DNA from 2 places in the Bacillus sp. C-3-6 genome. Region 2 is predicted to be linked to the other one. Evidence: predicted binding sites of a transcription regulator. Region 2 holds the regulator's gene; the other holds the start of a gene.
The links. The regulator Rex, encoded in region 2, represses fermentation and respiration genes when NADH is low (regulators of the CRP and FNR family bind a similar motif). The targets are predictions, from matches to a motif close to TTGTGAAATATTTCACAA.
Positions count from the first base shown of each region.

Region 1: a site for Rex is predicted at 2,973-2,990, ahead of arcA (arginine deiminase). Genes of this name have one in related genera too.

Region 1 covers NZ_CM137247.1:395,999-400,742, forward strand. The annotation lists gene ACW0JX_RS02100 (amino acid ABC transporter ATP-binding protein) at 1-716, opposite strand, end outside; partial or broken gene ACW0JX_RS02105 (HAMP domain-containing protein) at 1,091-1,276, shown strand; partial or broken gene ACW0JX_RS02110 (methyl-accepting chemotaxis protein) at 1,646-2,218, shown strand; gene argR (arginine repressor) at 2,365-2,814, shown strand; gene arcA (arginine deiminase) at 3,083-4,315, shown strand; gene argF (ornithine carbamoyltransferase) at 4,346-4,744, shown strand, end outside.
Region 2 covers NZ_CM137247.1:251,488-256,231, forward strand. The annotation lists gene tsaD (tRNA (adenosine(37)-N6)-threonylcarbamoyltransferase complex transferase subunit TsaD) at 1-268, shown strand, start outside; gene ACW0JX_RS01480 (ABC-F family ATP-binding cassette domain-containing protein) at 755-2,689, opposite strand; gene ACW0JX_RS01485 (redox-sensing transcriptional repressor Rex) at 2,876-3,505, shown strand; gene ACW0JX_RS01490 (YdiK family protein) at 3,535-3,726, opposite strand; gene ACW0JX_RS01495 (CPBP family intramembrane glutamic endopeptidase) at 3,723-4,472, opposite strand.

The DNA.
Region 1 (4,744 bases), 140 kb from region 2:
ACGTTGCGTAAAAATTGTTTTGCCCGTTCATGTGATGGAGCTGAAAAGAATTGTGCTGGCGGAGCATCTTCTACAATCTTTCCATCATCCATAAAGATGACGCGATCAGCTACATCTCTTGCGAAATTCATTTCATGAGTAACAATAACCATTGTCATCCCTTCTTCAGCAAGTTCTTTCATAACTTGCAATACTTCTCCAACAAGTTCAGGGTCTAAAGCTGAGGTAGGCTCATCAAATAGCATAATCTTAGGGCTCATTGCAAGAGCTCGTGCAATGGCAATGCGCTGTTTTTGACCACCTGAAAGAAGATGAGGAGTTACATCCGCTTTATCTTGAAGGCCGACTTTTTGGAGAAGTTGAGTTCCAATATCCTTTGCATTTGCTTTCTCTAATTTTTTTACGTGAATAGGTGCTTCTATGATGTTTTCTAGTGAGGTCATATGAGGAAAGAGGTTAAAGTGTTGAAAAACCATACCGACATTTTCACGGACTTTATTTAAATTTGAATGCTTTGGATCAATTCGCTCACCTTGTAAGTGAATTTCGCCTTCATCGTACATTTCTAAAAAGTTAAGACAGCGAAGTAATGTACTTTTACCAGAACCACTGGCACCAATTAAAACAACAACTTCTTTTTCTTTTACTTCTAAATCAATTCCTTTTAACACATCAAGTGAACCGAATGATTTTACTAGATTTCGAACTTGAATCATACAAAACCCCCAGTTAAAAATATATTTTACAAATGTTGCCCCTTATTTCTGTTATTAGTCATAAATTGTCAGAATCCTTTATTTTTTTCGTGCAATTTGATATTCAAAGAAATAATATTTTTAAAATCTCTATATCCTTCTATAATGAAAATATGGATAATAATATATAGGTAGTATTTATATTGCTTATAAAAAGGGGGAAAAGGAAGATGGAAAAAGAAAGGAAAACATTTTCTTTTGGATTACGTACACAACTTATGCTATTCACTACAGTTTTAGCTTTCATTACATATTCAACAAGTATATTTTTTATTTACGTGATATACGATTATTTTCAAAGTTATGTAAGTCAAACAGTATATAATATTATCGTTATGTTATTAGGGGTAGTATGGTCTGGAATTTTAGCATATGGAGCAGCCGTATTTTTAATTAAACCGCTTCGCAAGTTAGAGGAAGCGGCAAGAAAAGCAGCTGAGGGTGATATTCGTGAAGATGTTCCATTACCGAAGACAGATGATGAAATTAAATCTTTAAGTGTTGCATTTAATATGATGTTAGGAAACTTAAGGGGCATGGTAAAAAATATTGATACAACATTTTCTTATACAAACAATCAAGTACAGCAGATTAGAAAACAAACAGGCGAAGCAACGAGACAAGCGCAAGGTGTATCTGAGACTCTTGCAGAGATTTCTTCAGGCGCTGAGCAATCAGCAGCATCAATTCAAGCAATTGTTTCTGCTGTTGATACAACGACGTCTATTGCAAGTGAAGTAGAAGAAAAAGCGAAGCAGTCTGATACGTTGTCTTCAGAAATGGTTCAAGCTTTAGGGCATAGTACTCGTGTCTTTACGTCTTTAATTCAAGGTATTCAAACATTGGCAAAAGAAAATGAAGATTCCATGCAAAATGTACAGAAGTTAGAAGAACGAATGAAACAAGTAGAACATATTGTGTCTGTTGTGAGTGCGATTGCTAGCCAAACGAATTTATTAGCACTAAATGCTTCTATTGAGGCAGCTCGCGCAGGAGAGCATGGAAGAGGTTTTGCGGTTGTTGCGGAAGAAGTACGTAAACTTGCTGATGAAAGTGATCATTCTGCAAGAAACATATCTCAGTTATTACGGAATATGCAAGATGAAGTACAACAAGTTGCAATGAAAATGACAGAACAAGTGAAAATAGCTAAAGAAGAGGCGAAACGTGGGGAAGCTACGGAATTAATTTTAAAAGAAATGTCATCAAGTGTTATGGAAGTAGCCGATGCAACTCAGCAAATTAGTAGTTATATGAATGAACAAGTGAGCCACATTCATCAAACAGGAGCACAAACAAAAGCTGTAGCAGCAATTGCTGAAGAAACGTCAGCTGGTTCGCAAGAAGTGGCGCGTGTGACGCTACAACAGTCTAAAAATATGATAGTAATCGATCAATTATTAAAGGATTTAGAGAAGCAAGCAACTGATTTGAAACAAACAATTGAACGATTTTCAATGTAAAAGGAAGAACAGAATGCTGTTCTTCTCTTTTTTATTTAGTTTGATTTAATATTTACAGTTAAACTATGAACGTTTCCGCAACATTCTTTTCTCTCCCTTTCGGATGAAAATTATAGCGAGCTATAATATTAAAAGGGGTGTCTTTTATGAAAAAAGAAAAAAGACAACGGTTAATTAAACAATTTGTAAAGGAGTATGAAATAGATAAGCAAGAAAGATTAGTAGAATTGTTAGCAAAAAAAGATGTATTAGTAACACAAGCTACGGTTTCTCGCGATATTCGTGAGTTAAACTTAACGAAGGTACCTTCTCAAGAAGGATTAATGATATATAAAGTTTTCTCAGAAGAGCATTTACAAACTGATATAAAGTTAAAGAAAAAATTACGAGAAGTTGTTGTGAAAATTGATTGTGTAGATCAATTAATGGTTATTAAAACATTACCTGGTAATGCACATGTTATTGGTGTTTTATTTGATGAGTTAGATTGGAAAGAAAAAATAGGATGTATATGTGGAAATGATACATGCCTTATAATTTCACAGTCGAAATCAGATAGGGAGATTATAGAAGAAAGATTAAATTTAATTATTTAGATGCAAAAATCCTGTTTTTAATAAAATTAAAAACAGGATTTTTGTTTAAATGCGGAAGTTAAATATTCAACATATATGCGTAATATATGTGTTTTTTATTGAAAAAGCGAGAGAGTTTGTTATAAAAATACAAATTCGTATGATTTAAAAAAAATAACTTGTTTAATATTTCACAATGATAATGTGGATGCTTTCACAAAGATAAAAGTGCAGAGCATTTATTATGTACTTGTAAGACATCAAACATATTTAAAAGGAGGTACAACAAATGAAACATCCGATACATGTTACTTCAGAAATTGGGGAATTACAAACGGTTTTATTAAAACGACCGGGTAAAGAAGTGGAAAACTTGACGCCAGATTATTTGCAGCAATTATTATTTGACGATATTCCATACTTACCAATTATTCAAAAAGAGCATGATTATTTTGCACAAACGTTACGCAATCGGGGTGTTGAAGTTCTTTATTTAGAAAAACTAGCCGCTGAGGCGTTAGTAGATAAAAAACTTCGAGAAGAATTTGTTGATCGTATTTTAAAAGAAGGACAGGCTGACGTAAATGTTGCACATCAAACTTTAAAAGAATATTTACTTTCCTTTTCAAATGAAGAATTAATTCAAAAAATTATGGGCGGTGTACGGAAAAACGAAATTGAAACAAGTAAGAAGACACATTTATATGAATTAATGGAAGATCATTATCCGTTTTACTTAGATCCAATGCCTAATTTATATTTTACTCGTGATCCAGCAGCTAGCGTGGGCGATGGCTTAACGATAAATAAGATGAGAGAACCAGCGCGTAGACGTGAATCATTATTCATGGAGTACATCATTAAATATCACCCAAGATTTGCAAAACATAATGTACCAATCTGGTTAGATCGTGATTATAAATTTCCAATTGAAGGTGGCGACGAGCTAATTTTAAATGAAGAAACAATTGCGATTGGAGTGTCTGCTCGTACTTCAGCTAAAGCAATTGAACGTTTAGCTAAAAATCTCTTTAGCCGACAAAATAAAATTAAGAAAGTGTTAGCAATAGAAATTCCAAAATGCCGAGCATTTATGCATTTAGATACAGTATTTACAATGGTTGATTATGACAAGTTTACAATTCATCCAGCCATTCAAGGGCCAAAAGGGAATATGAATATTTATATTTTAGAAAAAGGATCAGATGAGGAAACTCTTAAAATTACACATCGTACTTCTTTAATGGAAGCATTAAAAGAGGTATTAGGCTTAAGTGAATTAGTTCTTATTCCATGTGGAGGAGGAGATGTAATTGCTTCTGCTCGTGAACAATGGAATGATGGCTCGAACACATTAGCAATCGCACCAGGTGTAGTTGTTACATATGATCGCAACTATGTATCCAATACGTTATTACGGGAGCACGGTATAGAAGTAATTGAAGTGCTAAGTTCGGAATTATCTCGTGGTCGTGGGGGTCCACGTTGCATGAGTATGCCAATTGTTCGTAAAGATATTTAGTATAAATAACGGAGAAAGTAGGGATGAAGTATGTTAATGACTAGACCAAATTTAAAAGGAAGAAGCTTTCTAGCAGAAAAAGATTTTACACAAGAAGAATTGTTATATTTTCTAGATTTGGCAGCAGAATTAAAAGAGAAAAAGAAAAATGGTATCCCGCATCATTATTTAGAAGATAAGAATGTAGCGCTCTTATTTGAAAAAACCTCCACTCGTACGCGCTGTGCATTTACAGTAGCATGTACAGATTTAGGGGCGAATCCTGAATATTTAGGGAAAGGTGATATTCAGCTTGGGAAAAAAGAATCCGTAGAGGATACAGCAAAAGTGTTAGGGCGTATGTTTGACGGAATTGAGTTTCGTGGATTTAATCATGAGACTGTAGAATCTTTAGCACAAAATTCTGGTGTGCCAGTTTGGAATGGATTA
Region 2 (4,744 bases):
ACTTGTAACGAAAGCAGCTCGTGCAGCAGAGGCTTATAATGTAAAGCAATTACTTCTTGCTGGTGGAGTAGCTGCTAATAAAGGACTTCGTGCGCGATTAGAAGAAGAATTTGCACAAAAAGAAAACATTGAACTAATTATTCCACCGCTATCTTTATGCACAGATAATGCAGCAATGATTGCAGCGGCAGGGACAATTGCGTATGAACAAGGCAAGCGTGCAACGTTAGCCTTAAATGCGAATCCAGGATTAGATATTGAAGCATAGTTATGCACATAATTAACCACAGCTTGTGGATAAAACCCATATTATCTGTTGATAATGTGGGTTTTGTTGTGTATATAAAGTGTTGATATCTTTTTTGTTAGTTGTGGGTAATGTGGAAAAGTTGTTTTGATAGCTATTTTATAAAGGTGGATATGTGTATAAGTTTGTGGATAAACTAGATGAAGTCTGACCTTTGAATATATTGTTTTTTGGGAAATAAAAAGTAAGAAGATATCCCTGAAAAACATTTTGAAATATCCTTCTATTATAGAGGGTGCTGATGTTGTCAATCCTTGTCGGTAAATCGATATTTCGTGTCGAATCGTTTATATATATATAGGGTTACGATAGATGTATTTGAAAAATGGTTGATATATTCCGAGTTACCATTGATATATTCAAAAAATTATTTATGTACTTAAAGAAAAAAGATGTCACATAGTCAAAAATCATGACTGATGAGACATCTTCCTTATTTAAATACTCTTATACATGTAGCTCTTCCCACTCTGCCATACACGTTTCAAGTTGTTCTTGTAGCGTTTGTTTTTTAGTTGTAATTTCACTCGCTTTTTCATAATCTGCATATATTTCTGGTAAGCAAAGTTGATCTTCTAACGTAGCAATTTCTTCTTCTAAGTTTACGATGTTTTGTTCTAGTTCTTCAATTTTTCGAGTGCGTTGACGTTCTAATTGTTTACGCTCTTTTTCTTCGAGATAATTTAATTTTTCTTGAGCTACAGTTTTTTGAACAGGTGCCTGATTTTCTTGCTGTTCTTGTTGTTCAAATGCTGCGCGTTCAATCATTTCATTTTTCTTCTCCACATAGTAATCGTAATCCCCTAAATATTCCTGTGCACCTTCTGTTGATAACTCAACCACAGTCGTTGTTACACGGTTAATAAAGTAGCGGTCATGTGAGACAAATAGAAGAGTCCCTGGATAATCAATTAAAGCATTCTCTAAAATCTCTTTACTATTTAAATCAAGGTGGTTCGTAGGCTCATCCAGAATTAATAAATTTGACTTTTGCATCATAAGTTTCGCAAGAGCTAATCGAGCTTTTTGTCCACCACTAAGGGAAGATACTGGTTTCAGTACATCATCTCCTGTAAATAAAAAGTTCCCGAGTATAGTACGGATTTCTTTTTCAGGTTGCAGTGGATATTCATCCCATAGTTCATTTAAAACCCGTTTAGAAGATGTTAAGTTTGCTTGTTCTTGATCATAATAACCAACAGATACATTTGATCCGAAAGAAACATCGCCATTTAATAGTGGTAACTTATTCACAATAGATTTTAATAATGTGGATTTCCCAATTCCGTTTGGACCAACTAAAGCAACACTATCTCCGCGAGTTAAGCGCATAGTTACGTTTTCAATTATAGGGTCCTCATCATAGCCAATGGTTGCATCCTTTACTTGTAAAACATCATTTCCACTTTGCTTTTCAATATCGAAGTGGAATGATGCTGACTTAGAATCCCCTAATGGTCTCGTTAATAATTCCATTCTGTCTAGTTGTTTACGGCGACTTTGAGCACGTTTCGTTGTAGAGGCGCGAGCTATATTCTTTTGAACGAAGTCCTCAAGTTTTGCGATTTCATCTTGTTGTTTTTCGTAACGTTTCATTTCTTGCTCATATAATGCTGATTTTAAGTCTAAATATTTACTGTAGTTACCAACAAATCGTCTGCTTTCTTTATTCGAAATTTCATATACTTGTGTAACGAGTTTGTCTAAGAAATAACGGTCATGTGAAACGATTAATATTGCGCCAGGATAACCTTGTAAATATTGCTCAAGCCATGTTAATGTTTCGATGTCTAAATGGTTTGTAGGCTCGTCCAAAATAAGTAAGTCTGGTTTTGTTAATAATAATTTCCCAAGAGCTAATCTTGTTTTTTGCCCACCGCTTAAAGTAGAAATCGTCGTCTGGTGCGTTTCAACTGGGAAGCCAAGGCCGCTTAAAATGGAGCGAATATCCGCTTCATATTGATATCCACCTTGATCTTTATAATTGAGTTGCAATTGGTCATAATCAGCTAACAATCTTTCATATATAGCTTCGTTTGAAAAGTTTTCTTCTTTTCCCATTTCTTGCTCAAGCCTTCGAAGTTTTGTCTCCATTTGCTGTAAGTGGGTAAAGACGGTTAGCATTTCATCCCAAATTGTTAAAGACGTTTCTAGGCCGGTATTTTGAGCTAAATACCCGATTGAGACATCTTTCGGTTTTATAATTTCGCCACCATCATGTGATAACTCACCAGCGATAATTTTTAATAATGTAGATTTTCCAGCTCCATTCCTTCCAACTAATGCGATACGATCTTTTGTTTGTACTTCCAATTTTATGTTTGCAAGAATTGTTTCTGCACCGTATAATTTCGAAAGTCCATTTACTTGTAATAAAATCAATGTTTTCACCTCAAATAATTTCTTAACTTTGCCATGTTTATATTTCTCAATCATACTAAAAATAGTGTATAGTTTAAAATAAGAGAGAATACTTCTTCTCTTTATTATACAAGGAATTTAATGAGTGCTAAACTTCTGTATTTGATTAAAGTATATGAATAAAGATAGGAAGAGAGGAGAGGTTATATGGATCAGCAAAAGATTCCACAAGCCACTGCTAAAAGATTGCCTCTATACTATCGATTTATCCAAAACTTATCTCTTTCTGGTAAGCAGCGTGTTTCATCGGCCGAATTGAGTGAAGCGGTAAAAGTAGATTCCGCAACAATACGAAGAGATTTTTCGTATTTTGGAGCGTTAGGGAAAAAGGGATATGGATATAACGTAAATTATTTATTATCATTTTTCCGCGAAACACTTGATCAAGATGATATAACGCGTGTAGCACTTATTGGAGTAGGTAATTTAGGGACCGCTTTCTTACATTATAATTTCACGAAAAACAATAATACAAAAATTGAAATGGCATTTGATGTTAGTGAAGAGAAAGTTGGAACAGAAATCGGGGGCATTCCTGTATACCATTTAGATGAATTAGAAGAGAGATTATCAAATGATATACAAGTGGCAATATTAACAGTACCGGCTACAGTAGCACAAGCTGTAGCAGATAGATTAGCTGAAACGAGCGTGCATGGTATTTTGAATTTCACACCAGCACGATTAAACGTATCAGAGAATATTAGAATTCATCATATTGATTTAGCTGTAGAGTTACAAACATTAGTTTACTTTTTGAAAAACTATCCACAATAAAACGCAGAGGAAGCGACCTCTGCGTTTTATTATTGTTTCTTCTTTGTGAATTTAACTAATATAAGGCGAAGTGCCAAATTAAAATCAATTGTTGCCATAACTGCAAATAGTATTGTCCACACATTCCAGATTGTATCTGTTACGTTCGTAATGGCGAAGCGTGTAAAGATACATCCAAGAAGGAAGTATAGTGCAGCCATGAACAATGGTGAGTTTCTCATACAAAAAATCCTCCGATAAAGCCTTGCATTTTTTCAGCTTCTTTAATCATTTCTTGAATTTGCTCATTGCTCATAAAAATTTGCCCAATAGCGACTAATGTATTCATCGCAACATGAGCTGCAATCGGAACGATAATACGCTTCGTCTTCACATATAAGAAGGCGAATACGAGCCCCATAGCAGTGTATACCAATAAGTGAGTAAAATCAAAATGGATTGCTGCAAATACAAGCGAACTAATGATAGCTGCAATAAAGAAGTTAAACTTCTTATAAAGTGTACCAAATAAAATTTTTCTAAATACGATTTCTTCCAAGATAGGTCCGATTATAGATACGACAATAAGGAACCAAGGTGTCGTTCTTGCAATTTCCATCAGTTTCATTGTATTTTCTGAACCTTGTTTAATTCCTAGCAGCTGCATCTCGATCATACCGGCAACTATTTGTGAAAAGAAAGCCAAGAAGAAGCCGATGAAAATCCATCCAATAGTAGCTGGAACAGAAGAGCGCATTGCATCTAAATGCCTGTCACGAATGTCTGTTCTAAGTAACCAAAGTACGATACATAATGCAACAAAGAAGCTAATAATTGCCCAGTGTCCCGTTATGATTTGTCCTTTTTCCTCCATGGTAAATCCTCTATTATCATAGAGTCCTGTTTTTAGGAGAAGTGGTAATCCAACAATTCCAGATAACTGCATTAAAATGTATGTAACGATAATCCACCAGTATTGTTTCTTCAAATAGTTTAACCATCCTTTCTAACTCTAGTGTATGAGATGAGGTAGGATAACATGTAAATATGTTATCTACGATATAAACTTTCATTCGAATTATGATTTTTTTGTAAATCCGTATTTGAAATTAAAGTAGGAGACAGGAAAAAGTTGTACGTTTAGCGAAAACAACTTAGGGTGTCTTTCATATTGTAACATACGAGTAGGGGAAACAACGATTCATATAGTAAAGGCAGTATTCTATATAGAAAGTTTATATAGTAATTTGCGAAAAAATT